Flocculibacter collagenilyticus: one gene and its partners. The protein of the gene in region 1 interacts with the protein of each later gene in a pairwise test. Links are inferred from orthologs where the notes say so. Each region holds a gene or a part of one and is shown in the gene's direction. Other genes may lie near its edges.

What was found.
Region 2: the proteins of HUU81_RS09555 (region 1) and lysA interact in binary tests that used the Escherichia coli proteins (3 or more experiments, as listed by UniProt). The link is inferred for Flocculibacter collagenilyticus from one-to-one orthologs.
Region 3: the proteins of HUU81_RS09555 (region 1) and secB interact in binary tests that used the Escherichia coli proteins (3 or more experiments, as listed by UniProt). The link is inferred for Flocculibacter collagenilyticus from one-to-one orthologs.

Annotation. Positions count from the first base shown.
Region 1 is NZ_CP059888.1:2,149,182-2,159,893, forward strand. Bases 5,071-8,026 are described here. They hold HUU81_RS09555 (response regulator transcription factor), read left to right. Parts: upstream 5,071-6,177; coding sequence 6,178-6,876; downstream 6,877-8,026. Other genes in these bases: HUU81_RS09545 (DUF2306 domain-containing protein), read right to left, coding at 5,071-5,294; HUU81_RS09550 (hypothetical protein), read right to left, coding at 5,313-6,032; HUU81_RS09560 (HAMP domain-containing sensor histidine kinase), read left to right, coding at 6,873-8,026. In the rest of the region: HUU81_RS09525 (GNAT family N-acetyltransferase), read right to left, coding at 1-423; HUU81_RS09530 (VOC family protein), read left to right, coding at 1,299-1,655; HUU81_RS09535 (hypothetical protein), read left to right, coding at 1,798-3,264; HUU81_RS09540 (MBL fold metallo-hydrolase), read left to right, coding at 3,452-4,570; more of HUU81_RS09545, read right to left, coding at 4,608-5,070; more of HUU81_RS09560, read left to right, coding at 8,027-8,180; HUU81_RS09570 (vWA domain-containing protein), read right to left, coding at 9,190-10,362; HUU81_RS09575 (AAA family ATPase), read right to left, coding at 10,368-10,712. UniProt on the Escherichia coli protein: Response regulator member of the two-component regulatory system CpxA/CpxR which responds to envelope stress response by activating expression of downstream genes including cpxP, degP, dsbA and ppiA.
Region 2 is NZ_CP059888.1:102,591-113,202, forward strand. Bases 5,322-8,177 are described here. They hold lysA (diaminopimelate decarboxylase), read left to right. Parts: upstream 5,322-6,043; coding sequence 6,044-7,312; downstream 7,313-8,177. Other genes in these bases: HUU81_RS00465 (alpha/beta hydrolase), read right to left, coding at 5,322-5,412; cyaY (iron donor protein CyaY), read right to left, coding at 5,416-5,739; HUU81_RS00475 (lipoprotein), read left to right, coding at 5,814-6,011; dapF (diaminopimelate epimerase), read left to right, coding at 7,422-8,177. Outside these bases: HUU81_RS00440 (heme biosynthesis HemY N-terminal domain-containing protein), read right to left, coding at 1-691; HUU81_RS00445 (uroporphyrinogen-III C-methyltransferase), read right to left, coding at 688-1,974; HUU81_RS00450 (uroporphyrinogen-III synthase), read right to left, coding at 1,976-2,779; hemC (hydroxymethylbilane synthase), read right to left, coding at 2,786-3,751; HUU81_RS00460 (DUF2914 domain-containing protein), read right to left, coding at 3,806-4,687; more of HUU81_RS00465, read right to left, coding at 4,723-5,321; more of dapF, read left to right, coding at 8,178-8,252; HUU81_RS00490 (DUF484 family protein), read left to right, coding at 8,249-8,941; HUU81_RS00495 (hypothetical protein), read left to right, coding at 9,334-9,831; HUU81_RS00500 (LysR family transcriptional regulator), read right to left, coding at 9,923-10,612. UniProt on the Escherichia coli protein: Specifically catalyzes the decarboxylation of meso-diaminopimelate (meso-DAP) to L-lysine. Is not active against the DD- or LL-isomers of diaminopimelate.
Region 3 is NZ_CP059888.1:212,722-223,385, forward strand. What follows is about bases 5,264-8,171. They hold secB (protein-export chaperone SecB), read left to right. Parts: upstream 5,264-6,419; coding sequence 6,420-6,923; downstream 6,924-8,171. Other genes in these bases: gmhB (D-glycero-beta-D-manno-heptose 1,7-bisphosphate 7-phosphatase), read left to right, coding at 5,264-5,471; HUU81_RS01015 (rhodanese-like domain-containing protein), read left to right, coding at 5,697-6,128; grxC (glutaredoxin 3), read left to right, coding at 6,138-6,395; gpsA (NAD(P)H-dependent glycerol-3-phosphate dehydrogenase), read left to right, coding at 6,945-7,952; HUU81_RS01035 (flavin-containing monooxygenase), read right to left, coding at 7,960-8,171. Outside these bases: HUU81_RS00980 (right-handed parallel beta-helix repeat-containing protein), read left to right, coding at 1-163; HUU81_RS00985 (alpha/beta hydrolase family protein), read left to right, coding at 181-984; HUU81_RS00990 (hydrolase 1, exosortase A system-associated), read left to right, coding at 985-1,812; HUU81_RS00995 (sulfotransferase family protein), read left to right, coding at 1,868-2,737; HUU81_RS01000 (3-deoxy-D-manno-octulosonic acid kinase), read right to left, coding at 2,820-3,569; HUU81_RS01005 (glycosyltransferase family 9 protein), read left to right, coding at 3,809-4,876; more of gmhB, read left to right, coding at 4,920-5,263; more of HUU81_RS01035, read right to left, coding at 8,172-9,090; HUU81_RS01040 (OsmC family protein), read right to left, coding at 9,129-9,674; HUU81_RS01045 (trans-sulfuration enzyme family protein), read right to left, coding at 9,671-10,664. UniProt on the Escherichia coli protein: One of the proteins required for the normal export of some preproteins out of the cell cytoplasm. It is a molecular chaperone that binds to a subset of precursor proteins, maintaining them in a translocation-competent state.

The DNA of each region.
Region 1 (10,712 bases):
CATCATATGTATTAGTGGGAATGGATTACCTTGGCCGTCCAACGCTGAGCGTCCAACTTGTTTAAAATCCATTTTTTCGTAAAACCTAATAGCATTAGGATTCTGCTCGTTTACATCCACTTTAAATGCACCTAAATTATTTAATGCATACTTTATAAGCTTCCGCCCGATACCAATACCAAAATACTCAGGCTTTACAAATAGCATCTCAATATTTGAGTCTGCTACACCTATAAACCCTTGTATTTCACCGCTGCGCTTAACAGCACTAAGCTCAACTGCATCAAAGTATTGCTGCAAAATAAGTGGCTTAAGTTCAGAAATATTTTCTTCGGGAAGGAAATCATGAGTTGCTCGCACTGAAGCCTCCCATATTTCGATCAGTTCTTGATAATTACTCTTAGAGACTTTTACTACATCCATTACACTTTCCTTGGCTCCGATATTTTGAACCCCACACAGCCTAGCCTCGGCATTATCGTGGGTTAGCTAAGAGCCAGCGCTATAACTCGTGCTTGATTAACTAAAAAGATAGGCTGGCATGGCTAAACATAACATACTTTTCATTGACTTAGATACTCACAAGCGTTTGTAATGCCACTACAAAGTTAAGCTGAACAAAACCTAACCAACTGCTGGCAACCCCACTTAATGTCATTGTATAAATCAATTATTCTCCGAGAATAATATCGTGCTGACTCAAGCCAGATTTCAAATCAAACCAGTAAAGATTAGCTGCCATTATGGTTAACTTTACTATGTTTAAAAGCCATAAATAAAACATCTAAGACAGTGATAAAAAGAACTGCCAAACAAATAAAATTAGTAGTTGATACAATAAAGCTGGATAAATCAGTTGCAAATGAAATTACGAAAAACAGCCCCAACAATGGGATTATAAAAGTTAAACCAATTAAATATTTAAGTTTCATAACGCCTCTATTTAAATCTATTTAAAAACACAGAAGTTAAATGTAAACCAAAACTCTTTTCGCAATGTAACATAAGGTAACAATGCTTACCCCTTGATTGTGCTTTATAAATTTAACAAGTACGCTCAGCTCTAAAATACAATTAGCTGGGAAAGCTGATAATTATCGAAGATGCGAATTTATTGGCTAACCTCTAACTATTTGGTTCTTCACAGCGACATTTTGAGGTCATTAAGTAGAAATGCATATGTAAAGGCCAAATGGTTAAAACACCCTTACATCATTTTTATACATATATGCTTGATATCAAACATCAAATTTCAAGATAATTTTTTTCATCTAAACAACAATTAAGGTCATTACAAAATGAAATTGGATTATTGTGTTCTTGGTACTAATAACATGCAGCAGGCAATTGAATTCTACGATGCTTTGTTTGAAGGCACAGCTCTCACCCAGGCGTTTAAAACCGACAGAATGAACTATTGGCAATGTGAGAGTTTCGCTTTTGCTATAGCAATACCATTTGATGGTCTACCTGCAACCAATGGAAACGGCACTATGTTTGGCATAAACGTGGGCTCTGAAGAAGAAGTTAATCGACTATACGAACAGGCTATTAAATTGGGTGGCAGCTGCGAAGGAGAACCGGGAGTACGCGGCCCAAAATATTCAGCCTATATAAGAGATCTAGACAGAAATAAAATTGTATTCTCAGCCTGAAAATAATGGTCGTAGGTTCGCACTTTGCCAGCAACTGTAGCGCTTTACGACACCTACCATTTTTAAAGTATTTAATCAAAAAAACATTAAAAAATTCACGCTCCTTATTGGGGCTCCGAACTAAATAAAGGAAATATATAAGGTGTTATTAACCCCAAGATTTAAAGCATTAAGTTTTCTATTTTTTTCAATTATATTTAGTGAGCCAATGTATGCTGATACCAACGATGTGAATCACATTGTCGATAAAGTGATAAAGGCTTACGGCGGAACAAAACTAACTCAAGCAAACAGTATCAAAATCATAGATTACAACAAAGGCCCTTGGCGTGGGGAGAGCGAAGTACCCAACATCCATGAAATATGGCGTATTAATGAAGAATTAACGATAGATTTTAAAAATAAACGTAAAAGCCTACTGACCTATCGCGTTCCTCGCACCACAATAGATTTGGAGAAGTGGATTGTGAGTGAAGATAAAGCAATAGCCTATGATATCTTGCATGGCAAATACGCTGTACATAACTGGGCTAAGTTCGATAGTTTTGGTGGTTTTTACGCCGAATCCTCTAGTGACACTCTTTATGCAAAATCGCTAAATGAGAATCGCCAAGGAGCCACTTTTTCCGGCAAAGAAACCTATCGAGGTAGAGTGCACCAGAAGCTCAACATCGAAAACGACCATGGCTGGACACTGACATACTACATAGATAAACAAGCTGGTGTAATCCGCAAGTTAATTAGATTACACGCAAGTGGCAGACAAATGGTGTATGTGTTTTCTAATCATCAACAGTCAAAAGGGGTTACTTACGCTCGAGATATGAATTTGCTCGTTGATGGTGAGCTAAATTTAGTTTCGATTAAACGAGATATTGAAATGCTCCCTGATTTAGACAATGAGTTCAAGCATTATGAACACTTTGTACCATGGGGAGAAGAGTTCTACACAAACAAAATTACGGCTAAAATGGTAGCTAATGGCGTTTATCAAGCTGGAAAAGGACGAGATCGTACGGTTTTTATTGAGAATAAAGACTATCTAATCGCTATAGGTAGCGCAAAGCACTTGCAGGCCAACTATAAGCAGTTCAAGGAACTTACTGGATCTGAAAAGGCAATAAAATTTTATGTAGTCACTCATCATCATGGCGGCAATTTAAGAGGTTTAAATAATGCTGTGGAAATGGGCGCGACTCTAGTCGTATCGGAAGCGCATCAGCAATTGGTTATCGACTCATTAAGCAGCCCCTTGGCAAAGGAGAAGCTGACGCTAGTCTCCGATAGAAAGCCTCTTACAATAGCCGACCTAAAGCTATTTGATATCGCTACTGCTCACTCTCAGCATTATTTGGTCAGTTATCTTGAGTCAGAAAAACTCGTCATTGCAGATGAACACTATGAGACTAACTTAAAAACAGGCAAGCCTCGCATCTTCAAAGATATGGTGGTATTCCATGATGCAATAAAAAAACTCGATATTCGGGTAGAACACTTGATTGACTTTCGCAGCTTGCGCCTGATTTCTATTGATGAGTTAGAATCTTGGACGCAAAACTTTGAACCAAAGCGCTGTCCACCAGGCTATGCAATTTGTGAGAAGGGGTAATATCCGACTTTAAGGGCTGGCAAACAGCTGGCCCTGAAAGCTTGAAGGTTTAAGGAAAGTTACAATTGAAAAAACCTCTACTCTCTTCAGGTTTATTTTGTTAATCCTCCTTGTAATAAGAAGAGATTGTTAAGCCTATCACAATCGTTCAAGCCCTATTTTTACTACTTATTAGGTATTATTATTTATGAAAACGAGTAAAAGTCCTATGGCTATTATGATCGCCACAATTTTTATTTGCGGCTGTCAGCCAGATATAACACAAATCGATAACGTTCGATACAACAAGGCTGACTCAAGGTATAGGAATATATACCCTGCCAATTATCAAGGTAAAGGACCACACAACCGTTACGATAGAATGAACTTCTTAAAACCGGAAGAAGTGAAAGCGGTAGAAAAATCATTACTCGGATTCGCTTATTCAGGAATTAATAAAACTGAAGGTTTTAGGTACAACGATATGCTTTTTCGCGATGTAGACATAGAAGCCAAAAACATTAACCGAGTCACGTGGTTAGGACATGCTAGCTTTTTGATTCAATTGGGCAATAATGATGCTCTTGTAACTGATCCTGTATTTGAGGAATTTGATGGTTTCGGCTGGCTTGGTAGCAAGTTAGACGATTCACTTAAAAGACTAGGCGCAGCTCCAATTAAAAGTGCACAGTTGCCATTTGTCAGCGGAGTGGTAATTTCTCACAATCACTATGACCACTTGAGTAGCTCAACTTTGAGTGGATTTAGTGAAGGTACTCGACTTTATTTACCGCTAGATAATGCAGATGATGCAAATTTTAATATAGGCTCCATTACTGAAATGGATTGGTTCACTCAAACCCGCCACAATGATACGACTATCCATTTTTTACCGGCAAACCACACTTCAAACCGCAGTTTCTCTGATTATGATGAAAGCCTGTGGGGGAGTTGGCTATTTGATGATGGAACCACACGTATCTATTTTGCGGGTGATACAGGCTACAGCCCAATTTTTCAGGACATTGCACAATACATCGGTGATATAGATGTTTGCTTAATGCCAATTGTAGCCTACCCTGGGCCCGCAAGAAAAATGCACCTATCTCCCGAAGATGCGATACGTGCTGCTCAAGATCTTGGGTGTCGCGTGTTTATTCCCTGGGGCTACGGCACATGGTCACTTGGGTATGAGCATGTAAACGAGCCATTACGAAGATTGGCAAAGGTGGTAGAAGATGTAAAACCTGACTTTATCGTAAAACCACTGAAAGTGGGCGAGCACGTTGACTTTCTTGAGCTATTAAAAATAGCCTTTAATGAATGATCATAGATCGCGCGCTTCGTGCGATTATTATCGATACTCAGTAATCCGTCGAGTGTGTAGGGTTCTTGCCTTTCTTATTGGTTAAAGCAGTATTGAAAACCCAATAAAAGGTAATCAAAATGACAAAGACAACCGGTGCAAGTAAAAACTCAATGGTTCTTATTGCTTCGGGAATATGCATGGCCTGCCCCAGAAAAAAAGCGGCTGTTGACATAAAAAGAGGGAAAAACATTCGCCAAAGATGACGTATCAATTTGTCCTTGCCTTGCAATCCTCCGAGCTTGATATAGCGATAATCTGCGACACTGCAAAAAGCCAATACACTGCCAAATATCACATAAGCCGTTGTACCAAACCCGCCCAGTTTGCCATCAGGCATCAGCGTTGTTTGGTATGCAAACCCGAAGAGCCCCAGAAACAGTAGTGTAGCGAAGCCAAACAGAAACCGGTCGGCAAGGTTGATCTGATTATCTGGCTGTCGAATGACATTGATGGCCGAAAGTACAAAATAGCAAAGGACCAAGCCGTTCATGATTGAAATTGGTACATATCGTACTACCGCAATGATTGTGCCGCTGATGCCTAGAGTTAGCATAGATAAAACATAAACATTGCCCAATTGCCTATGGAATGCGTTGCCTTTTTTTGCCAGGATTGCAGTGAAGCCTGTCAATAACACAACAACACCTGCCGTGATATGAATAAGAATTGCGATGAAAATCATAAGGTACCGCTCCTGTGGTTATTGTGCTGTTTTGTTTTCTGTGGACGCTTCATACAATGGCTTTTTAAAGCCCCAAATCAAAAGATAAAAAGGAACAATAATCTGAGTTATGGCTAAAGGAAGTTGAATAATGTTAGGAATTGACGCTTCGAAAAACGTATGTGCAACGGCGATCAGTTGCAATATCACAGAAAATAGCGCAAATCCGCAAAGTAGAACAGGGAGCAGTTGATTGCGCAACAGCAGTAGGTAGAAGAGCAATAAGCTGAAGCTGGAGATAAAAATGGAGAAAAAATGCGCTTCATTTCTTCCGCTAGTCAGGATAGTTCTCACTAAGGTTGACGTCTCCGCAGATATATCATTGTTGGGTACATTAATGGTGGCCAGATAAGTGACGTACTCAGACAGTTTTGCATATTCATAAGCGCACAATGTAATACCAATAGTGGCGAATACAACAATTGTAATAAACAGTGTGGTGTGCTGGTTGATAGACTTTTTTGGTATTAATAAGCCAAACGCCAAATTCATGGTACTGATCATTAAAGCAACTAGCGTTGCGCCCCCCAGTATGCTAGTGAGGTCACTAACAAGGGTTTCGCCGTTGTAGGCCAAAATAGGTTTCAGAAAATAGAAATTTAGAAGTAACCCCAGAACCATCTGCAACAGCATCATTATGGCAATAATTCTGGCAGAGTGTGTCGGGTTCAGATTCCCTTGTACAAATATTGTTTGCATAAGTTCATTCCTCAAAATGTAGTAGAATGATCTTACTTAACTATGAAAGCCTTTAGGGTAACATAGTGTAACAATCTCATTTGGGGGTTTGTGGTTTGACCTAGCTTGACCCAGTATGGTACTGAACTAAAGAGTAAAATGAACGATGACCAAACTATTAATAATTGACGATGATAGCAGTCTTACCGAAAATTTATCCCTGTTTTTTCAGCAGCATCACTTTGACTTGATTTGTGCAAATGAGCCACAACAAGGATATGAGTTGATTGGGCTGGAGTCTCCAAAACTAGTACTGTTAGACGTGATGATGCCAGGTATTGACGGCTTCACATTGTGCAAGCAAATTCGGCAAGCCTATACTTTGCCTATCATTATGTTAACGGCCAGAGGGCGACTCGAAGATAAAGTACATGGCTTTGAACTTGGAGTGGACGATTATTTGCCTAAGCCATTTGAACCTGCGGAACTCCTTGCGAGAGTGCAAGCGTTATTGCGACGCAGTTTTAGTCAGGAACAAAGCTCAACAGAACAACAGGGAGTCTTGTTTTTTGCCGGTTTAGCTATCTTTAGCGCGCAACAGATAGTTAAAGTGGATGGTGAAAATGTGCATTTATCGGGCATGGAGTTCCACTTGTTAAAGGCGCTAGCTTCTAATCCCGGAAAAGTATTCAATCGTGAACAAATTATCGGTGTGGTGAAAGGTGTAGAAGTGGATTTGTTTGGGCGCTCAGTGGATATTTTACTGAGCAGACTTCGTCAAAAGCTCAATGACTCAGTCTCCTCTCCAAGATTTATTAAAACCATAAGGGGTGTTGGTTACACCTTTATTGCGACACCTTTATGATAATTACACATCTAAATTTATACGCTCGTTTTTTCCTACTATTCACCATCACCACAATTTTGCTAGTGGGGTTCATCATTTTAGGCAGTTTTGCCATCTCTGAACAAGAAGCGGTGGAGATCGTTTCTGACAGAAAAGCAGCGTTGCTAGTCATGATGCAGGAGCTCGTCAAAGAACCCGTTGATATTGAAGCTCTTACTACAGAAGCTAAAAAGAACCGGGTGGAGATTCAAATAACCTATGGAACTGAGAAATGGCTAACGGGCAGCCCTTTACCTTCACCTGAGAAATTGACAAAGGATGCCATTGGTATTGGTGAATTGTATTTCAAAAAGTTAGATTCCAGATACTTTCTATCAACGGAGTTTGACGGCTATACCATTACCGTAACATCAAAAATCGCCAATCTAATAGTGTTTCCCGATTGGATTATTTATTGGCCATGGTTTGCTGTACTTGTCGTATTGTTACTGAGCTACTGGTTATTGAATGGGCAGCTATCAGCTATTAACAGTGCCATAAACAGTGCAACTGAGATCAGTCATGGAAACCTGAAATATCGAATTGCATCACACCCAAACAACGACCTTGGAAAACTCACAAGGGGACTTAATAAAATGGCCGAAAGTCTCGAACAATTGTTCTCTGCCAAAACAGAGTTGTTACTTTCAGTTAGTCACGAGTTGCGCTCTCCTATGGCTAGAATAAAGGTGTTACTGGCGTTACTGGAACAGGGTGAAGTCACAAGAAAGTTAGGCCATGAAGTCGATAAAATGGATGAGATTGTAGAGCAACTACTGGAAAGCGAACGCCTTAAAAACGCAGAAACCTTGCTCAATATCGACACATACTTTTTGCCCAATGTGATCAATACGATTTTGCATTCTTATTTCAAAGAAACACCGGTTCGGGTGAAAGACCACATTCCAGAAATCGCTGTACAAATTGACTTGGGCCGCTTTAAGTTTTTGGTCAAGAATCTTATTGATAATGCTTTGAAACACAGCGGTTCTGAAGCTCCGGTTATCATTCAATGTTTTGAGGAAAATCAGAACGTGGAAATCACTGTTCGCGATTTCGGTGCAGGCATCGAAGCGGAGCATCTTGAAAAGATCTTTGAACCTTTTACGCAAGGCAGCCATATCATTCACCGCTCAAATAAAGGTGTCGGATTAGGACTGTATTTGTGCCGCCAGATTGCACGAGCTCATGGCGGTGATATTTCAGTAAAAAGTGTGGTCGGAAAAGGAAGTGAATTCAGCGCCAGATTACCCATTAATAAGAGTGTAAAAAAATCTGTGTAAGTGGCTTCTTAACCCCAGTTCTGTTTAAGCCGCGATCATAGAATTAAGCTCTGAGTCAGTTAAATTAAGGCTTGGTTTACTGTCTTTAAGGCAGTAAGCCACTAAACCTGCCATTAAATTCAACATAAAACCATTCATACTGCGATGTCTGGAGTGTTCAATTTGGGAAATATTCTTCAATTGGTCATGAATAGTTTCAATAATAAATCGCTTAGATAGCATCGCTCTGTCCCATAACGACATCGCTTTGGCTTTCAATAGACATAATAACTCCCTAAAAGTGCAGATCTCCAATTAATCGTAGGTTAGCTGAAAGCTAGTGCCATAATTGGCTTATTATAACTACGAGTATCCATTGACTCTATATCCTGTCGAAGTTTTAGAGATCGGAAATTTGGCGATGTCCATAAGCTTTTCAACTAAGTTAGTCAACTCATAGCTATCATCAAAAGATGCCACATTTTTAAGCAGTCTTACCCACTTTGTATTACTCATATGAGAAGCGGAAAACTTTCGTGCAATCTTATCATCTAACCGAAGGTAAGTTTTAGTTTGCTTTTCTTCCTGGAGCCGAATTTTACTCATAGCGCTGAATGACTCTCAAATTTAAACCAGAAACCATAGTCCGCCCTTCTTGCGATCAATATTTTTTGTTTTGAGTTCTAAAACAAGTTCTGCATTTATTTTCATAGGTTTCTTTAGCCGTTAACGGAAGTTTCCTTAGCTTTCACAAAAATAACTGAAAGATATACGGCATTTTACGATAAATTACAAAAATATAAGGTTCTACCGTCGAGCTATGGAACGCGAAAGCGTCGGCGATAATTTCGATATGTACGACCCCGCACTTTTCACAGGTAACTGACATAATTGACTTATTAACTTTCTACTAGATTTAGGCGATGCTTCATAATTAGCATTCCAACGCCGTAATTACCTCCAATAATTAACAGCAGTTGTAATGGTCAGCAATACGATATCTATAAACAAAAATTCGATCGGGACATCATCAACTCAACGACTTTATTGCCTGCCCTATGCCATCTATGGTTAATGGGTACATACCGTTCTTCATTATCTCGTTCATTATTTGTATTGATTGGTGATATCCCCACCACTGTTGAGGCTGCGGATTTAGCCAAACGGCTTTATCAAAGTGGTTGAGTACTTTGTTCATCCACACAACGCCGGGTTTATCGTTCCAGTGCTCTACACTGCCGCCTTGATACATAATTTCGTAAGGCCCCATGGTTGCGTCGCCAACGAAAATAACCTTGTAATCTCTGCCGTAAGTTCTAATCACCTCGTCAACATCAATGGTTTCGTGGTATCTACGTTGGTTGTCTTGCCATACGCGCTCATATAAACAGTTATGAAAGTAAAAAAACTCCATGTGCTTAAATTCGGTATGCGCTGCTGAAAAGAGTTCTTCGCAGGCATGAATATGATCGTCCATCGAGCCGCCCACATCAAAAAACATCAGCACTTTTACTGCGTTGTGGCGCTCTTGTTCCATGTGAACGTCTAAAAACCCCGCGTTTTTTGCAGTGGCGCTGATAGTTTCGTTCATGTCTAGTTTTTCACTGGCTCCTACGCGTGCAAATTTACGCAGCTTTTTAAGCGCTAATTTGGTGTTCCGTGTACCTAACTCTCTGTCTTGGTCAAAATTCTTAAATTCGCGTTTGTCCCACACTTTTACGGCTCGGCGATTTCTGCTGCCGTCCTGACCAATTCTTATTCCTTCTGGGTTATAACCGTACGCACCGAATGGAGACGTTCCGCCGGTGCCTATCCATTTATTACCGCCAGCATGGCGTTCATGTTGCTCTTTTAAACGCTCTTGAAGGGTTTTCATTAACTCGTCAAGACCACCTAATGCTTCAAGTTGCTGTTTTTCTTCTTCTGTTAGGTGTTTTTCAAATTCTTTACGTAACCAATCTTCAGGAAAGGATTCAGGAAAAATCTCCATACTTTCAATACCGTCAAAGTATTCTGCACAGGCTGCGTCAAATTTATCGTAATAAATTTCGTCTTTCACTAAGGTGAGTTTTGCGAGTGTGTAAAACGCTTCGATATCTGCAAATACCACACCTTGCTTAATGGCGTTTATAAGATCCAATAATTCGCGCAACGAACAAGGTACGTTGTGTTTTTTTACTGTAATAAAAAAGTCGATAAGCATAGCTTCTAGCGTCCACGGCGGCTCATAAATGCTAGTTTTTCAAGCAATTGAACGTCTTGTTCATTTTTCAGTAAGGCTCCAAATAATGGTATAACAGCTGACCCCTTTGCTGATTGCTTATTCAATAATTGCTCTTTGCTTATGTCGTCAGACATTAATAGTTTTAACCAATCAATTAGTTCTGACGTAGACGGCTTTTTCTTAATGCCTGAAACATCACGCAACTCAAAAAATACTTCCATGGCTTCTGTTAGTAAGTTTTGCTTAACATGAGGGTGATGAACTTCAATAATTTGCTGCATTTCGTCTTTGCTTGGAAAGCGAATGTAATGGAAGAAACAGCGTCTCAA
Region 2 (10,612 bases), 2.0 Mb from region 1 along the record:
GCTTAAAGTTTATTAGCTCTTCACTGGTAAAGGCGTTATATTTTTCTGCTTTTTTCAGCGCAGGCTGAATAGATGCATACTCTTTAAGTGCCATTAAACAATGAAGTTTTAGTCGTAATGCCGCAGGGTCTTTTTTATTTTTTTCTAAATAATCAGTAATAGTGTCTAATGCCCGTTGATACTGATGTAACTCAAATTGCATTTGTGCTTGATATAGCTTTACCGGATCTGACTGTTTACTGTGATTAGTTTGTTCTTCAGATGTCGCCAAGTAATCTTGTGCTTGTGCTAGCTCGCCAAGTTTTAGCGCAACATTAGCGGCATATAAATTTCTAACTAACTGGCTGTGCGTAAGCGCTTCCGTTTTATTGAATGCATTATTAGCCTGCTTCCAGTCTTGTAATAAATAGGCGATTAATCCTTGTTCTAAGGCTTGCTCTGCTTTTTTACTCGCACGGCCACCAAACCAAGAGCTAGTGCCAGTAAAAATGCGATATAGTTTACGAATTAGCCATTCTAAAGCGAAAAACGCGAATATTAAGATAATAGATAGGCTGATAAAGCTAATGATACTTAGCTCGACAGTATGATTTCCTACAACAAATTGTACAAAATCCGTTTCACTAATAAATCGAGGTGCTAAGACTGCAGTGCCGAATACTAAAACGAGAATAATGAGTAAGCGTATCATAATGCGTCCTCATTGTTTGTTGATGGGCGATCAGTGGGTGATAACGGTGAACTTTGTAAGTTACGTGTTTTGCCGATAACTCTTTGGTTAACGAGTGCTGCCAGCGCTGATAAGCTTTCAAGTTGAATCGGTAAGCTGGCTTGAATATCTTGTCCTAGCAGACTGTTAAGATCACTGAGTAGCGTTTGAGTTAATTTGTCGTTGGGTGCTAATGCTTGATTAGTGGTGGTAATGAGTGAGCGAATGGCCGATTCAAACACTAGTTGGTTTTGCTGTAATAAAGCCAGTTGCGCTTGTTGAAAGCTCAGCCCCATTTTTTGTTGTAGTAACCATACTTGTTGTTCAGAAAGGGCAAGTTTAACTTCGCCTCTGTGTTGGGTTGTACGAATATAAAAGATGTCGGCAATTTCACGCCACGCTTGTTGTAAATTCTGCATAAAGGTTTGTTCGGCTACTTCAGTCTCTTTTACTTGTTTCGCTTTTTCCTTAATGCTTTTATGTGTAGCAAATGGCAGTTGCGTAACTCGTTGTGACCATGCATCTAATTTCAAATAAAGCTGATCTGTATCAACCTCATTGATGGCTTGTAGTTGGTTAATATCTTTAGCGATAGCCTGTTTAATTGAAATTACACTAGGATCAGCAAGTTCAGTTAATCGTGCTTGGGCGTCGGTTAATAATGTAAAGGTGGTGGCATAGTCATGTTCAAGATATAGCTTTCTAGAAGCTAACTGCACTAAGTAGTGTGCTTCTGCAATTAACCAGTCATTTGGTCTACGCCCTTCAAGTTGCTTAAGTTGTTCGCTGACATCGTCGGTAATCGATGCCTTCATTGATTGCATATTTTGTTGTAAAGCCGCTTGGGTTTGTTGGGCAAGTCGCTGTTGTTCGGCGAGTTGCGCTTTTTGGCTATCTCGTAAATTATTCAGTTGGTTTTGTAAGGTTTTTTGCAATTCGCTATGTGATGCACGTTGCTGTTGATCTATTTGCAGTTGTTGATAGCCGTACCACGCAATACCTGCGGCACCAGCTACGCTAATAAGGGCAACAAATAATGCGAACCATGCAACCCCACGGCCTGATTTAGCAGGTTGTTGCTTGTTGGCCGATGATGCTGGCGGGTAAGCAGTAGCACTAGCTGACGGCTTATTAGGGGCACTGTTAGAGGATGTTTCCTCTTGTTGTAATTCAGCAGCTAATTTTGCGAGTGCGTCTTTTTTCTCTTTATCATTGGTGTCATTAGGTGAAGATGTGTTATCTGCTTTTTTATCGTTGTCTGACATTTTATCTTCCAGTTAGCTGTTGTATGGTTGCTACAATGTGTTGATCGCTCGCCCCGCCACAAATATTAATTTGCGAATAAGGAACGTCATATTGCTCTGCGCTTTGTGCAATACGTTCGCTGGCAACTAACCAAGTACATTGTTGTAAATTTAGTATAATCTCTTGAGGTGCTTGCGAAAATATTTGTTCTAATATTTCTAAACTAGTCACAACAATACAATTTATTTGTATTTTTTTCCACTGGTCGTACCACATTTGCGGGTCATTATGTATGATTTCGCGTTGATACACTTCAAGGTAGTTAATTTTTGCGCCCCGTTCACGTAGTTGAGTCGCCAATAATTCTCGTCCGCCCACACCACGCACGATGGTGATGGTGTCTTGAGCAACTTGGCTTAGCGCAGGTAATTGTAATAACCCTTCACTAGATTCATTAAGCGGTACTTCAACGGCTGCGGGAATACTTAAGCCTGATAGCTTATGATGAAGTGAGTCTGCGGTCTTTTTTCCTACGGCAAAAAAGCTCGCATTGGCATGACTGCGAAAGTATTCAGTAGGACAATGCTGCACGGCATTTGGGCTGGTATAAATAAGTTTAGTGGTGGATAAATGTGCTTCAGAGTCATAGTGACCTAATACCGCGGGCTGGATGCGAATAAGTGGTATATGGCTGATGGAAGTGGTGTATGGGCGCAATGCTCTTATCAAGCTTGCGCCTTGTGCTTCAGGCCGAGTAATTAAACAATGCAGATCAGAAAGCGTCACTGTTTCATCGTTGTTAGTGTCATCCTGTGCGTTATTCACAAATAATCATTCATCCTGTTTATAGACAGCGGCTAAAATTCGGTCGGCACCCTGTGATAATAGCTGTTCTGCCAGCTTTGTACCAAGCGCTTCAGCTTGTAATTGGTTTTGCTTATTTTCGGCTGACAAGGTGATATCTTCATTTAAGGCTGCGGTGAGTATTTCTTTACCGTCTAAACTGCCAACTAAACCCCGTAAGTGTAGCTGTTGATCATGGATCTCGGCATAAGCACCAATGGGTACTTGGCAGCCTCCTTGTAAACGGCGATTCATTGCTCGTTCTGCCATTACTCGTATACGCGTGAGGTGATGCTCTAACGGTGATAGCAGTAACTGAATACGGGTGTCGTCACTACGACACTCAATACCGACTGCGCCTTGCCCATTAGCCGGCAAGCTAAATTCAGGGGCTAAATAATCTGCAATACGACTTTCCATTTTTAAACGAATTAATCCCGCTGCGGCTAATATAATGGCGTCGTATTCGTTGTTATCTAGTTTTGCTAAGCGTGTGTTTACGTTGCCTCGTAGGTCTTTAATAATGAGATCTGGACGATGCGCTTTAAGTTGGCATTGGCGGCGCAAACTAGACGTGCCAATGACTGAACCTTTTGGTACATCAGCAAGGGTTGCATATTTATTTGAAACGAATGCATCGCGAGGATCTTCACGTTCGCAAATGGTATGCAAGTGTAGTCCTTCCGGAAAGTCGACAGGCACATCTTTCATTGAATGTACTGCAATATCAGCACGGCCATCTAGCATGGCTTGCTCTAACTCTTTAACAAACAAGCCTTTACCACCAATTTTAGCAAGCGGTGTATCAAGAATTTTATCGCCCTGAGTCGACATTGGCACTAGCTCTACGCTGAGGTCTGGGTGGTGTTTTTCAAGCTCGGCTTTTACAAATTCGGCTTGCCAAAGGGCAAGGGCGCTTTTACGAGTTGCGATACGTACAGTATTTGTTGTCATTTTTTACATTTCCAAAGAAGCGGTAATACAAACTGTAAGGTGCTTCAACGTTAGTTATTTTTTATAAATAAAATCTTTACTGATCAGAATATGGTTATCTTCATCAACAACCTGAACGGCCCATTGGCCTAACCACTGTTCGGGTTGAGACTGATTAACGCTTTTACTAGAGTAGGTTCGCCATCGGTTCGACTTTATCGTCAGTGGCACGTCAGCAACAATATTGCCTTTGTATATCCAACGATGACGTACGGTGTGACCCGCTAAATTATGCAGCTCAGTAAAGAAAAATAATTTACTGCGCTGGGCATTGTTACTGGTGATGTGATGATTGAGCTGCTCTTGTGGCTCTCTATTTACAATCTTATTGGTTAGCACGGCACGCGCTACATGCGTTGATTGTGTATTTGATAACACTGTTTGCTTTTTCTCAATCGCGGTATCTGGGTTTACTAATTCGGCTGGATGAGTCAGTGTTATCGCTTCATCAGTTGCTGTGGCTGTTTGGTCAGGTTCAATCTCTTTTGTGGCCGGATGTTTAGGAGTAACCCTTAGTGTTGCGGGGATCAGCGCCGCTTTTTCAATTACACTATCAGTCTCAGTCTCAGTCTCACCGCTACTGTCGTTAGGTTGGCTGATTGGCTGGCTTGCGGCCGGCTCGACAGCGCTCTGATCTTTTACTGTGGCTATTGCCGTTGCAGTTTGTTCGTGCGCGCTTACATCAACGGTATTGGTTTTAGCATCCAGCGGCGTTGCAAAGGGTAAAAAATACAGCGCAGCCGCAGCGAGTAACAAACAACATACTACCGCGCTAATCACTTTAACTTTACTAAACGGTGGTTTTGGCGAAACAAAGTCGGGCTGTTCGGCCAATGTATTTGCTGTTAAGTCAGCTGACTTGAGCGCGACTGTAATTTTTAGTTGATTGTCTGCCATATCACCACAAGTAAATGAGTTATTATATTTATTGCTTAAGCCACTGACTCAGCTAAGTTATCGGTTAGCCACTGCGCAATGATTTGCACTTGTTCCGCGCAAACATTGTGCTGCATATTAAATTCATGCCAGCGAATGGTGTAACCGCATTGTTCCAGTGTGTCTTTTGCTTGAACGCCAATTGCCATCGGCACAACATCATCCTGTCGGCCATGCATCATCATAAATGGCGTGTGTAAATTTACCTTGCTGTGCTCCTCAGCTAATTTTTGCGGCTGGCACATGTAAGTCGACATTGCCATGATACCTGCAAATTTATGTTTGCTGCGAGTGGCTAAGTGCATTGCAACTACACCGCCTTGGCTAAAACCTGCAATGACTATTTTGCTGGCAGGAATGCCTTGTGCAATCTGTTGCTCAATTAACGCTTCAACTTGTTCAACAGACTCTAATACTCCTGCTTCATCAGCGCGCTTGTCTAAATCCATCGATTTAATGTCGTACCATGCACGCATGCGATAACCATTATTGATGGTAACAGCACGTTCAGGCGCGTGTGGAAAAATAAATCGAGTTGCTAGCTCATCGGCTAACGCTAACTCAGGCACAATGGGGGCAAAACCATACCCTGAGTCGCCAAGACCATGTAACCAAATAACAACAGACTTTACCCCTTGTGAGGCGTCATCGGGATTAACTTCAACAGCTGATAATAAGTCGGTCATAAATTAGTTCACTGGTTTAAATTGAATAGGGGTATTAGCTTGCTTAGTGGCGGCATCTGAAATCAGTTGCCAAAATTCAGCACCAGTGCGGTTATCAATCCACTGGTCGTCGATGAGCTCAAAATGATGGCCATTGAATTTTGTGGCAACCCATAGCTGCAACAATGGCGCTTGTTTATTAATAATTATTTTGGACTGGTTGGGAAAAATAATGGTTAAGATGCCACCTGCGGCTTCGTAATCTAGATCAAAATCTATCTCATCAATGGATTCTTCAACGGCCAACAGCATTTCGTCAGCAAGTTGGTGGTATTCCTGTTCGTTCATTGATACATTTCCCATATTAAATAAAACATCATTATATTGGCTTCTGCGTGTCAAAAAAACCGCTAAATAACTCTATGAATAACATATTTACCAAGTTAACGAAAAAAAATGGTCGTAATGCACTCGGTGCGTTATTGTTTTGTCAGTTAATGTTAGTGCAAGGCTGTGGCCAAAAAGGCCCGTTAACATTGCCAGAAGACACACCTGAACATGCGCCAGCGCAAGACGTGCAAAATAGCGTAAACAAAGGTACCACTAATACCGAGGAATAGATTCAGCAATTAGCTGTGTATAAGGACGCATCTTGGACTACTTTAACTATCACAATAATACGTTACATGCTGAACATGTAAACGTAAATGCAATTGCTGCAGAATACGGTACACCAACCTATGTGTATTCGCGTGCAACGATAGAACGGCACTGGCATGCGTTTGACCAAGCTGCTGCCCAGCATCCGCATGTAATATGTTACGCAGTTAAAGCGAATTCAAATTTAGCAGTATTAAATGTATTAGCTAAGTTAGGGTCGGGTTTTGATATTGTATCAGGTGGCGAACTCGCTCGTGTAATAGTAGCAGGTGGTCAGCCTGAGAAAGTCGTTTTTTCTGGAGTGGGCAAAACAGAGCAAGAAATCGCCTATGCCCTTGAGGTTGGTATTAAATGTTTTAATGTTGAGTCTGAATCTGAACTTCAGCGTATTGAAAAAGTAGCGCAACAACGTCAACAGTCGGCCCCTATTTCTATTCGTGTTAATCCAGACATTGATGCAAATACGCATCCGTATATTTCTACGGGCTTAAAAGAAAACAAGTTTGGTATCGATATTACTCAGGTTATGCCGTTGTACCAATATGCGCATGAGTCCGTGTGGTTGAATGTGCAAGGGGTTGATTTTCATATTGGCTCTCAGTTAACAGAAGTAGAGCCTTTTTTAGCGGCATTAGATAAAGTGCTTACGTTAATTGATACGTTACAGGCGCAAGACATTCATATTTCGCATTTAGATGTAGGCGGAGGGTTAGGAGTTACTTATGCCCAAGAAGCGCCGCCTCATCCGATTGGATATGCCGCAGCCATCGTAGACAAGCTACAACATCGTAAAGACTTAACCCTTATTTTTGAACCCGGACGGGCAATTATGGCTAATGCGGGCATTTTATTAACTCAAGTTGAGTTTATTAAAAAAGGTGAAAATAAAGACTTTGCTATTGTGGATGCAGCCATGAATGATTTACTGCGACCTGCGCTATACAGCGCGTGGCAAAACATTATTCCTGTGAATGATCGCGACGAAGCAAATGAAGAGTCGCAAGCCACACAACTTTACGATATTGTGGGGCCGGTGTGTGAAACAGGGGACTTTTTAGGTAAAGATCGCTATTTGAATATTCAAGAAGGTGACTTACTGGCGGTACGTTCTGCGGGGGCGTATGGTTTTACGATGAGCAGTAATTACAACAGTCGCACGCGCGCCGCTGAGGTCATGGTTGATAACACGAATATGCACTTAGTTCGGGCACGAGAAACGTTGCAAGACTTGTGGCGCGGCGAGTCTATACTGATTGAATAAGTACCAGAATCTTTGCTAAAACAAATGCGCTTTACTTGAAACAAGTTCACAGCGATTAATATAAGAAAATGCGTTAAGATAACCAAATCAAGATAATAATAAAGCAGTTATGTTAGTTTACTTTTCAAAAATGCACGGACTCGGAAATGATTTTATGGTGATTGATAACGTCACCCAAAATGTATTCTTGTCTAAAGAACAAATCCGCAAATTAGCTGACCGTCATTTTGGCATTGGTTTCGACCAGCTGTTAATTGTTGAACCTCCCTACGATCCCGATTTAGATTTTCATTATCGTATTTTTAATGCTGATGGTAATGAGGTAGAGCAGTGCGGTAATGGTGCACGCTGTTTTGCGCGTTTCGTGCGAATGAAAGGGTTAACGAACAAGCATCGTATTCAAGTTAGTACCAAGAACGGAAATATTACACTGTTTAATGAAAAAGACGGTAATGTAACCGTGAATATGGGGCATCCTAAATTTGAACCTAAGCAAGTACCGTTTAAAGCGCAAAAGCAAGAGATGACGTACATACTGCGTGCTGAAGAGCACACGGTGTTATGCGGCGCGGTGTCGATGGGTAACCCACATTGCGTTATCACGGTAGAAGATATTGAACGCGCTGAAGTTGATGTGCTTGGGCCCATTTTTGAAAAGCACGAGCGCTTTCCAGAAAAAGCCAACATTGGCTTTATGGAAATTGTGTCAGATAACTACATCAAATTACGGGTATGGGAGCGCGGTGCAGGTGAAACCTTGGCGTGTGGTACCGGCGCGTGCGCAGCTGCAGTAATTGGCAAGATGCAAAATAAACTGGCTTCAACGGTAAAAGTAGCGTTGCCCGGTGGCACCCTTACGGTGCGTTGGAATGGTCCAGGACAGCCAGTAAAAATGACCGGCCCAGCAGAACATGTATATGATGGACAAATAATTTTATGAGCGAAATAACGCCTCCTATCGAGCCTGTAATGCAGGATGAGTTAAGTTTAGATGCAAGCTTAGTTAAAGAGTATCTATTGCAGCATCCTGATTTTTTTGTACAAAATCCAGACTTGTTAGCTCAATTACGCTTACCTCATCAACAAAAAGGCACTATTTCGTTGGTTGAGCGTCAGCTAGAAGTACTACGTGAAAAAAGCCAATATCTTGAAGAAGAAATCACGCATTTAATGTCGATTGCGCGACAAAATGAGCATGTGTTTTTAGTATTTAGTGAGATTTTTATTCGTGTTTTTGATGCGTCTGACCAAGCCGAATTACTCCAATCTATCGAATTATTAATCAGTGAAAAGTTAAACCTAAATGCCGTGCAGCTGATTAAGTTAAATGAGCAAAATGCCAGTTTGCCGGATTTAGAAAATAAAAAGCTAACTAATTTTATTGCAAAACGATTATCGCATAGCAGTACCTATTTTGGCCGACTGAGCAAAGAAGAAGCCACTTTATTTTTTAATGATAAAGAAGTTAATTCTGTTGCTGTGCTCACTTTAGGTGATGACATGACAACGGGCTTAGTTGCTTTTGGTAGTATTGATCATGATCATTTTTATCCGGGCATGGATACATTATTTATTAATGAATTAGGGCGTGTACTTACCTTGCTGCTTGAGCGTTTTGACCATGCTTAACGGCAGGCAATATGATGAATCGCGCTAAGCGCGAAGAAACAACCGCGCAGTACATTTAATTCTCAGTACATTCAATACTCGGTACATTCTATGCTCGGTTCATCCTATTAATAGTGCATCCAATATTTGCAGCACGAACGGTGTTTTTCAGCGCAACACTGATGAGTAAGCAGCATAGTTGAGTTTGCTTTTTACGTTGTATTGCGCCTCTGCCGTCGATTATTCGTCGCTTTCTTCACTATTAACGCAACACCCCTCACCGTCAATACGATTGTCATTCAGTTCGGTTTTTAATGCCATAGTTCTTGCCTATGACAATAAGAGTCATTAACAATTTTATCTATGAAATACATATCGATAGGATAGGTTGGCAGTTTAATAGGAGGACGAATATGACTGTTAACTTAATCAATAAATACCTAACAGCAACGGCATTGGTAGCCGCAAGTACAGTATCCATGTCGGCTATGGCTGGACTTGATACTTGGTTTAAACACGATAATAACTTTGTGACTTTTAATCACAACGCGACCAGCGTTGAGCTTTATGTGCCCTATCCGCAATTACATGACAAAAACTGCGGTATTGGTATCGCCCTTAACTTTGGCAGTAGCCGCATTCACAACTATGAAACTTTAACTAGTCAGTTAGCCATCTCTAGTAGTTATCGCTCGGGTGCTGCATCAGATGAAATGGTGTTAAGCGCAATCACGAATCAAGGCGCGTTATACCGTTTTGATTATGACACGCAATACTATGGTACGTTTGTGACCATTGAAGCTAAATACGGTCAAACATTTGGTGATATATTAACGCCATTCTCAAGCTATAGTGGGGTACATGCACTGACTACAGCGGTAAGTTGTGAGGTACTTAATACCGCGTCTTAAGTCGAAATGGATTAGTACGGATAAAACTCTGTGGTCATAACTGCTTGATAGGTTGTTCATGTTGTTGCCACAGCTGCTTACTGCGCAAGCTTTAGGGTTTTAACGCATGTTGTATTTCTTGGCCTAGGGCACGACTAATATGCCGACTTTGCTTATCGCCTCTGTACACAAAGCATAACTCATCTCTCACACTGTCATAAGGTAGTGCCTGTTCTTTCATTAGCGATCTTGCATCATTGTGAGCTACTCGAGTAGGTAAAATACCAATCCCCTGCCCAGACTCAATTAAGGCACTAATTACTTCTAAATTATTGGTATGTATTTCATTAAAGCGATATGACGATAGTTGTTTATACACGGTTTGGCTTTGTTTTAAATGCGGATCAAAAATGAGCGTACACTCAGGAGAGTGCACTTGTTGTTTTAAGCTTGGATTTTTACGGGTCCACAGACACACTTCATCAAAGAGTATTGACTGAATGACCAAATCAGGATGCTGAATTGGGTTAATAATTAATCCGAAATCAATGTCGTAGCTAATGATCCTTTCAGTGATTTTTCTCGAAAGATCGTGCGTAAAATGAAAATGCAGTAATGGCAGAGTGTTCTCAAGATGCGACAAAAGCAAGGGGAGTGCATAAAGCGCAACAGAGGGGTGACAGCCAAAAGAAAAGTCACCCGCCAATGTTGCCTCAGTACGCTTAACGCGTTGCTTAATATGATCCCAGTCGGCAAGAAACTTTTGGCTGTATAATAGAAGCTCCTCACCTGCTTTTGTCAA
Region 3 (10,664 bases), 1.9 Mb from region 1 along the record:
TGCGACAAAAGGGAAAGCACCAAAAATAATGGTAAATAATAATGTCATTATTGGAAAATTAGCTGACGATAATTATAACGAATCCAATATTCGCTATCAGTCTCGTGATGAAGCTGGTGTTCAAGCATTTCCTAGTTTACTAACTGACAATAAAAATAATTAATAGTAGAGCGGTATAACATGTTACAAGGCCATTTTCTTCCTTCAATTCATGGCAATTTATTCGTTACCCAAATAGGCGATATAAGTGCTGATCAAGACACTGCAATACTTTGCTTACCGTCAATTGTAGAAGAGCTTAATTTAGCGCGTGCAGTAGTAGCCAAACAGGCGCATTACTTCGCCGCTAATCAAATACCTTGTTTTATATTAGATTACTTTGGAACGGGGGATAGTGCAGGTGAGTTTGAAGAGGCAACGTGTGACATTTGGCTAGATAATATTATCGAAACCGCACAGTGGCTAATGGCAGAGCACAATGTTAAGAAGATTATATTATGGGGTATTCGTTTTGGCGGATTACTCATGTTTGCGCATCAGCAAAAGCTGCACGACATATTACCTATTACACACCAACTTGTATGGAAGCCTATTACAAACGGTAAGCAATTTGCTGGACAATTCATTCGTATTAAGCAGTCGAATGCGATGATGAATAATACTGGCGAAAAAATTAATTGGCGTAATCAGGTATTAGCGGGCGAGCATGTTGAAATTGCGGGCTATCAGCTTACAGCGAATATGCTCAATTCAATAGAAGCATTAAAAGTGGACCAAACCTTAACGTTAGGTAGCCCGTTAGCTTGGTTGGATTTAGCCACTGAAGAGTTGGGGCCAGCAGTGGCACGTTATCAAGACAGTTGGCAAACACAACACGCAACGTTTAATACTTTAAAAACGGGGCCTTTTTGGCAGGTGCCAGAAATATTTGATGAGCCTGAACTCTATTCTTTATCTTATCAAGCAGTAAGTGGGGCGGTATAAATGACTGAGTTAGCCATAAGTATTCCGTTAGAAGAAAAGCAATTGATGGGTATTTTGCATCAAGCTGACGAACAGTCAGATACCGCGATGGTGCTAGTGGTGGGTGGTCCTCAATATCGTGTGGGTAGTCATCGTCAGTTTGTGCAATTGGCGCGCTATTTATATCAACATCAGATAAACGTATTGCGTTTTGACTATAGTGGCATGGGCGATAGCCAAGGTGATAAGAAAGAATTTGATAATGTATGCGATGACATTAAAGCAGCAATAGATAGTTTGCAGCAGCAATTACCACACGTGAAGAAAATTATTCTTTGGGGTTTATGTGATGCGGCATCAGCGATTCAGATTTATGCGAGTCAAGATGACCGCGTGATTGCACAAGTGTTATTAAATCCTTGGCTTAAAAGTACGACGGCACAAGGTAAAACCATGGTGAAGCATTATTATTTACAGCGGTTAATGTCGAAAGCGTTTTGGAAAAAGCTCATGACAGGCGGTGTGAATATCAAAGGCGGCATCAGTGAAGCGTCTTCCCATGTATCTCAAAGCATGAAAACCGAACAGGCAGCACAAGGCAGTTATCAAGATAGAATGCTAAAAGGCGCGAAAGCGTTTAAAGGCAATACTTGCTTAATTTTAAGCGGTAATGACTTAACCGCGAAAGAGTTTGAACAAAATGCGTCTATGAATAAAGAGTGGCAGCAGTATTTGGCGGCATCTTGCCAAATATTTCGTATTGCTGACGCTGATCATACTTTTTCAACACGACAATATAAAAGTGAAGTGGAACAAATAACATTAGACTTTATTAAGCAATTAGCTTAAATCGTGTTCCTTGGATAAGTGGTTAATAAAGTAATTTGGATGAGTTAAAGATTTAATGGCTATAGATAATTCGAAACAATACGCATTTATAATTGGTGCAGCCAAAACAGGCACCACATCAATTTCAGATATTTTAGCGCAGCATCCTGATATATGTTTATCTTTTCCAAAAGAAAGTGATTACTTTGCAAGGCATTATCACAAAGGTGAAGATTGGTATGATAGTCTGTTTCAAGGTAAGGTGCATAAGCTACGGTTGGATGCCTCAACGAGCTACAGTGCTGGTTTTGAAGGCAGCAGTGAAGCAATTGCAAAGCGCATTAAAGCGGCATGCCCTAACGCTAAGATGGTATATGTAGTAAGGGATCCACTTGAAAGAACGTGGTCGTCGTATTGGCATGCTAAACGCGCCGGATTTGAGTCTGATAGTTTTATGAATGCGATAAATCGTGCTGATAATTCACACATTGCAGGTAGCTTATATCATCAGCGAATGCAGGAGTACTTAGCTCATTTTCCAAAAGAAAACTTGTTGGTAGTAGCATTCAGTGACTTTAAACGTAACCCAAAGCAAGTCATTGATAGTATTATCAATCACCTGAATATGTCGCCATATTCATTCTCTGAGGAAGCTTACGCACAAAAATCGAATGCCTCGTTTAAATGGAAAGGGCCTTTTAGTGTGGTCAATTTATTACCTGCAAAAACACTGAAGAGCATGACGCTGCAGATTAAGAAGATTTTGCCAACAAGTGTGGTAAATAAGATGAAAGGTGCAGTGAGCGAACCTATACCCAAAATGACAGAAAATGAAGCTAATGCCACAAAAACAAAGCTAGCTGCAGATGTAGAATTGTTTTACCAATCTTTTAATGTTGACGTGCGTACCAGTCAGTGGTGGCACAGCCCTGATAACGATTTGTAGCACCGCAAACACGCTTTTGGCTATACAGCTAATAACCAGAATAGAGTTGTGAACACCGCAACTCTATTCTTATCACAAGTATCTAGTGGGCCGCTTGCTTCTTCGGTGTATTAATTACTTCATTATAGCCTTGCAGCAAAAAGTCCCAATCTTTTAGATGCCAGCGTAAATCCACGTTTTGGCGTTTTTCTTTTTCAAAAGAGCGTAGTAAACGTTTTAAGTTTTCTTGTTGCCAAGAGTGGCTCGGTTTTTTGATTTCACCTTTATCAAAATCAATTAACCAGCATTTATGCTCTTTATCTAACATGATGTTGTGAATGTTCAAGTCATCATGATAAACACCATTATTATGGAAGTCGGCGATCGTTCGTCCGATTTTAAGCCACATGCTTTTGTTGAGTGGATATTTGGATAAATACTGAAAAAGATCTTTCGCATTAGCAATACGCTCAATAATGAGATCGGCGCGATAAATGCAAAACCACTTCTTTTCGATACGAGCAGCAAGTGGCTTAGGTACTGGTAAGCCTATGTTACTCATCTCTTTCAGCATCGCAAATTCTTTAACTGCACGGCTGCGTTCTTCATCCATGCCTATGTACAAGTCTTTATTGAATTTTCCTATTAAGCCACCACGGTAGTAGTGACGTAATACAAATTCGTGCTCTTTAAAGCGGAAAAACCAAGTAATGGCACGGCCTTTTGACTTGCCTGAAATGGCCCCTTTCTTTTGCCAAAAACACGATGTAAACCATTTAGCATCGGGTAGGTAAGAAAACAAAGGGTTGTACACAATTACATCAGAGTCCGCTTCTATTTTTTCGTGTGTCACAATTAAGTTCTCAGTTTTGTTTATCGTTGGAAATGTTGGTTACAAATAAATACCTGAAAGGATATCAAATCGACCATAGTTACATAGTACAAAAATTAAACGAATCGGGCAATTTTTTTTATAGTTTTACGACCAATATGATTTTCCCTTTTTTGCAAGATTGTAATGATACATTAACTTTCCATGGTTGATCAGATAAGATGTGGCACTTTTAATCAACCTTATTGTGCGAGGTCAGCTTGTTTGAATCATCACCTAAATCTATTTGTATTTTAAGACTTTCTGCTATTGGTGATGTGTGTCACGCGGTGTCTACTGTGCAAGCAATTCAACGGTGTTATCCCGAAGCCAGTATTACATGGATAATCGGTAAAGTTGAAGCTGCGTTGTTAGCTGGTTTGCCGGGTGTAGAATTTGTTATTTTTGATAAAAAGCAAGGTAAACAAGCATATAAACAATTAATGCAAGACATGAAGGGAAGGCTGTTTGACGTATTATTGCATATGCAAGTGGCTTTTCGTGCGAATTTAGCGGCTCATTTTATTCCAGCCCGTACAAAGCTAGGGTTTGACAAAGCTCGTTCAAAAGAATTGCACAGTGTGTTCATTAATCAACGAATAAAAGCTCAAACTGCGCCCCATGTACTGGATGGCTTCCGTGCTTTTGCCAGTGCGATAGGTGTGCCTGAATCAGCTCCCAGTTGGCAAATGCCGTTAAGTGATGATGATATAAGCTTTGCTCAGCAAGTTATTCCTAACCATAAACCAACCTTAATAATTTCACCTGCGGCCAGCAAGGCTGAGCGCAACTGGCTGCCAGAGCGCTATGCTGCGGTTGCTGAGTACGCTAGTAGCAAAGGGTTTGACGTTCTATTGTGTGGCGGCCCAGCAAAATTAGACCGCGCACTTGGTGATGACATTTTACGCCATGCACAATGCAACATAACCGATTACATAGGTAAAACCTCGCTGAAGCAAATGTTGGCATTGCTTGGCAGAGCATCACTGGTGCTTGCACCTGACACAGGCCCAGCGCACATGGCGGTTACGCAAGGTACGCCAGTGATTGGCTTGTACGCTCATAGTAACCCCGACAGAACCGGGCCTTATCATTATCGTGATTATGTATGTGAGGTGTATTTTAAAAATTTGCAAACACTAACAGGAAAAACCGCAGAGCAGCACAAGCCGGGTAAGCGAATCAAAGGGGCTGAATTGATGGCACAGATTGACGTAGAGCAGGTTATTCAAACATTTGATCGGGCGGTTAATGAGCTACAACTAGGTGCGAATGAATCTCTGGACTAAACTGATTGATGTATAAATTTCAAAAGATGATGAGGAATAATCCATGAAGCAAAAAGCTTTATTTCTAGATCGCGATGGCGTCATTAATCACGAAAAAGAATATGTGTATAAAATTGCAGATTTTCAGTTTATTGATGGTGTATTTGATGTCTGTGCGCAATATAAAGCAGCGGGCTTTAAAATCATTGTGGTGACCAATCAATCAGGTATTGGTCGAGGTTATTACTCTGAGGCTGACTTTCAAAAGTTAACAGTTTGGATGAATCAACAGTTTGCGCAAAACTTTATTGATATTGATGGTGTCTATTTTTGCCCTCATCATCCCACTGATGCATTACCGCCATACCAGAAAATTTGCCAATGCCGTAAACCTAAGCCCGGCATGCTCCTCCAAGCTATTGAAGAGCATGATATTGATCCTCAACAATCAATCATGTTTGGCGACAAGGAAGCAGATATCGAAGCGGCAATTGCAGCAGATATAGGCCATAAAGTATTAGTGAGAAGTGGCCATGCAGTCAGTGATTCAGCGGTAAAAATTGCTGACAAAGTGGTAGATAGCCTGACGTTTATTAATGAATTTACTCACTGTTAATGTGGCGTAGCAGTGAGATAGCCAGCCTTAACGTTATTCACTCAACCCCGTCGTATTTTTAGCCTATAGTTATGATCATTTTTGACTTTGGGCTAGCATCTTTTTTCTTTATATGTATACTTTAGCGCTTAATTTTAAATCGGTGTATCGCTGATTTACATTGAGCTTAAGCCGAATTTAGGTGTTAAGTATCTGGAAATTTACAAAAAAGGTTTAGTAGCCGTTATGGAACAATTTATCGAATTTATCGGTAATCATTATATTTTAAGTATTATTTGGGTCGTTCTGTTTTTTTCTGTGCTATTTAGCTGGATAAAAGGTAAATTTTCGCAGATCTCTGCGGTAAGTACACAGCAGTTGACATTGTTGGTTAACAAAGAAGATGGTGTTGTGGTAGACATTCGCTCTGCGGATGAATTCAAAAAAGGCCATATTGCAGGTGCAAAACACGTACCTCTAACTAAAATTCAGCAAAATGAATTAGCTAAGCTTGAAAACCACAAATCTAACCCCATCATTGTCGTATGCAACGCTGGAATGTCTGCAGCAGGCGCTGCAAATACATTATTTAAAACGGGCTTTACTAATGTGCATTTATTACAAGGCGGTATGAACGCTTGGATAAATGCAGGTTTGCCTGTAGCCAAAAAGAAGTAAGAGGTTTTTATGGCTGACGTAACTATTTATACAAAAGTATATTGTCCTTATTGTGTTCGTGCAAAAGCATTGCTTGATCAGAAGGGAGTGACTTATACCGAGTTTAAAATCGACGAGCAGCCTGAGCTTCGCACCGAAATGATTGAAAAGGCTAATGGTGGGTATACCGTGCCGCAGATTTTCATTAATGACCAACATATTGGTGGTTGTGATGATATGCTCGCATTAGAAAATCAAAATAAATTAGACCCATTATTGGTCGCATAATTAACCATATTTAAAGGAAGTATCATGACTGATCAAGCAAACACAAACGCTGCTGCTCAAGAAGAGCAAGCAAACCCTCAATTCGCTATTCAACGCATCTATGCAAAAGATATTTCTTTTGAAACACCTAAGTCTCCAGACGTGTTCAAAATGGAATGGAAACCAGAAGTAAAAATGGACTTAGACACTAAGAGCAGCAAGCTAGAAGATGGCGTGTTCGAAGTAGTACTTTCATTAACAGTAACGACGAAAGTTGGCGACACAACTGCGTTTTTATGTGAAGTAAGCCAAGCTGGTATTTTCACTATTGCTGAAATGCAAGATCAACAACTTGCTCATATGCTAGGCGCTTACTGCCCTAACATCCTTTTCCCGTATGCACGTGAAACGGTATCTAACTTAGTTAACCGTGGTACTTTCCCGCAGTTAAACCTTTCACCAGTTAATTTTGACGCATTATTCATGCAAGCTATGCAACAGCGTCAAGCACAAGCTGAAGCAGCTCAAAAAGAGCAAGCAGACGCTTAATTAAAAAGTGAACAATACATGCTGAATTCTGCAAAAGTTGCAGTCACAGTATTAGGGGCGGGATCGTATGGTACCGCCCTTGCTTTATGTGTGGCACGCAACGGACATGAAACCCTTTTATGGGGGCGCGACAAATCGCAAATAGACGCAATGTCGCAGCAACGTAGTAACCAAAAATACCTTCCTGATGTTACCTTTCCTGAAACGCTAAGATTAGAATCTGATTTAGTGACTGCTGTTAAAGCCAGTGATGTAGTACTTGTTGTCGTACCAAGTCATGCGTTTGACGATATGCTCATTCAAATCAAGCCGCATTTAAGGGAAAACGCAAAAGTAGCTTGGGCAACCAAAGGGCTAGAGCCTGAAACAGGCCGGTTATTACAAGATGTCGCCATTGATATTTTGGGCGACTCAATCTCGTTAGCGGTTTTGTCTGGTCCTACATTCGCAAAAGAGATGGCGATAGGGCTACCAACGGCTATTTCAATGTCGTCAACAGACCAAGATTTTATCAATCACTTATCTGATTTATTTCACTGTGAGCGTTCATTTAGAGTGTATACCAATGACGATTTTATTGGTGTGCAGTTAGGTGGCGCAGTGAAGAATGTGATTGCCATTGGTGCGGGTATGGCTGATGGTATTGGTTTTGGGGCGAATGCACGAACCGCCTTAATTACTCGCGGGCTTGCTGAGTTATGCCGCTTAGGCTGCGCAATGGGCGCTAAGCGTGAAAGCTTTATGGGCATGGCCGGATTAGGTGATTTGGTACTTACATGTACTGACAACCAATCACGTAACCGTCGTTTTGGCTTAGCATTAGGACAAGGTAAAGACGTAGATACAGCAATGGCCGATATTGGTCAAGTGGTTGAAGGTTATCGCAATACTAAAGAGGTCTTTAACTTAGCCAGCCGTGTAGGCGTTGAAATGCCAATTACTGATCAAATTTATCAGGTGCTATATCAAGGTAAAAACCCGCAAGAAGCAGCTATGGCGTTGCTAGGCAGGGATCGTAAAGCGGAATAATTCCGCTTTATGTTTTTACCGTCGTCGCGGTTAATTCACAATTTATAGCAGGCGAAGGGGCTGGCTTATTCAACAGTACTTGCTGTAAGTAATCAGCATCTTTTTGTACGCCCCCTAATGTGGCAGAACCACGTGTATACATCCATGGCAAACCAATAAAATACAAACCTTCTGTTGTGCTTACGCCACGGTAATTAGCAGGATAACCTTCACCGTCTAATTCAATATCTTTCAACCAAGTAAAGTCAGGTCGATAACCAGTAGCCCATACAATATTCTTTATGCCAGCAATATTCGCTTTTTCGAATTGTATTTCAGATAGATTCGCGTCAAGGGTTTTACCCACACACGTTATATTCTGCTTGGCTAATAATGCCTTTACGTTAGTGCCGATAACAGGCTGCATACGCTTGCTTAACTGTTTACCAAGCCATGAGTATTTAGTAACAGACAGTACGCCTAGCTTGTCAAACCACCACCACAATGTTTTCCCCAAAAATTGTTGAGGAATAGAGTGGCAGTCGGTTTTACCAGAAAAGTAAATGTTATCATTCGGTTTGGCATCAGAGATTTCATGTAAAATTTGAAAACCTGAGTCGCCAGCACCTACAACCAAAGTATCCCCAGCAGCGAGTTGGTTAGGGTTACGATAATCTTTGCTGTGCAATTGCACGACACTTTCATCAATGTTGCTATGGCAGGGCGGTATAAAAGGCGTGTGGAATGGACCTGTTGCAACGATGACTCTGTCGGCTTGGTAGGTAATGGCTTCGTCTGATGAGGATGCATCTGCATAGCTTTCACATGATAACGTGAAACCGTCTTGATCTTTTTGTAGGCGATGTACCTTTGTATTAAGTGTTATGGGAAGGTCGTAGTGCCTTACATATTGCTTAAAGTACTTAGCAACATCATGCTTATCTGGATAGTGACCATCTGCCGCAGGAAATTGCATGCCAGGTAAATGGTTAAACTCGGTCGGAGTGAACAACGTTAATGAGTCCCAGCGTTTAAGCCAGGCTGCACCTATTTCGCTAGCGGCGTCTAGCATCATGAAGTTAGCGTTCATTTGTTTAAGATGATAAGCCATCGCTAACCCTGCTTGACCCGCACCGATTATAATATAGTCGTACTTCATTTTTGTTCCTGGTAATTTACGTGCAGTATTGGAATAAATTAGTGTTTGTGAACGGTTAATTCGCCACAGACTTCTACACCATTCATCATCGACATAGCATTTGGGCTATGCGCGACAGCTTGCTTTCGCAGTAACTCAAACTGTTCATCAGTACCAGTACCAGATACATCAATTTGATAATTTATGCGTTTAAAACCAACAGATGCGCAACTGTCTACGCCTAAAAATCCGGCTAAATTTAATTCGCCCTGAACGGTAACCTTGAGTGACTCAAGCTGAATTTCCATAATTGAAGCACCCACGGTAAAGCCGACTAGGATACAGGCGCCAAGCCCTGATAACAAATATTCTTGCGGATTAGGTGCATGATTGCTGCCCATTAACTGCCTAGGTTCGTCGATGGTCCATTCGAAGTCTCGACTGACCACATGTGGGCCCACGGCCATAGGGAGTGCTTTGGCTCGAGAACGGGTACCACTTTCCCAATTTAACTCAACACCATATTGCACCACGCCTTCTTCAGGTAACGCTTTGACTTCGTTTGTAAATTCACTTAATGCAGAAAGAGGAATACTGTTTCTCATGATTGACTAACTCCATTTAAATTATTTTCTCGATGATCCGCAGTCGCTGGATTGGTTTGTTGCGTGGTAATTAACGACAATGCCGTTGCAAAGTCTGCAATCAAATCTTCTGGATCTTCAATCCCCACAGAGAGACGCACACAACCAGGGTTAATGCCCATATTTTTGCGTTGGTTGGCGGTAAAGCCAGCTTGAGAAGTATTAAAGGGCAAACTGATTAACGATTCAACGCCACCTAGGCTAGTTGCTTCTTTTGGAATGGATAAATGTTTTACTAATTGTAATGCGGCCTGATCACCGCCAGTGAGTTCAAATGTGATCATCCCTGTGCCTGTTTTTAAAATACGCTTTGCCAGTGAGTAGTCAGGGTAACTAGGCAGTTTGGGATAAATGACTCGCTTAACTTTTGGATGAGCTTCTAAGTATTGTGCTAATGCAAATGCGCTTTTTTCATGGGCTTGCATTCTAATGGGTAAGGTTTTTAAACCCCGCTCTAATAAAAATGCAGCATGAGGATCCATCGAGCCACCGTACGTCAGCATTCGAGGCCACACCATATCAACCAGCTTACGACTGCCCATTACGCAACCCGCAATTAGATCACTATGACCATTTAGATACTTTGAAGCAGAGTGAACAACTAAATCGGCTCCTAATGCTAAGGACTTTAAGCCGATAGGTGTGACAAACGTGGCATCAATAATCAAACGAATACGGTTACGTTTGGCGATATCCGCTAAACGCTCAATATCAATTAACTTTAGCAAGGGGTTAGTGAGCGCTTCAAAAAACATGAGTTGAGTATTTGGTTTGATAGCAGCTTCAATCGCTGTGTAATCGCGAGGATTTACATAGCTCGCACTCATACCAAAAGAAGGAAATTCGTAATTGAATAGATTGTAGGTGCCACCATAAAGCTCGTTAGAAGCAATAATATGGGCACCACGATCAACTAAAGCCATAACCGAGGCCGTAATCGCCGCCATCCCT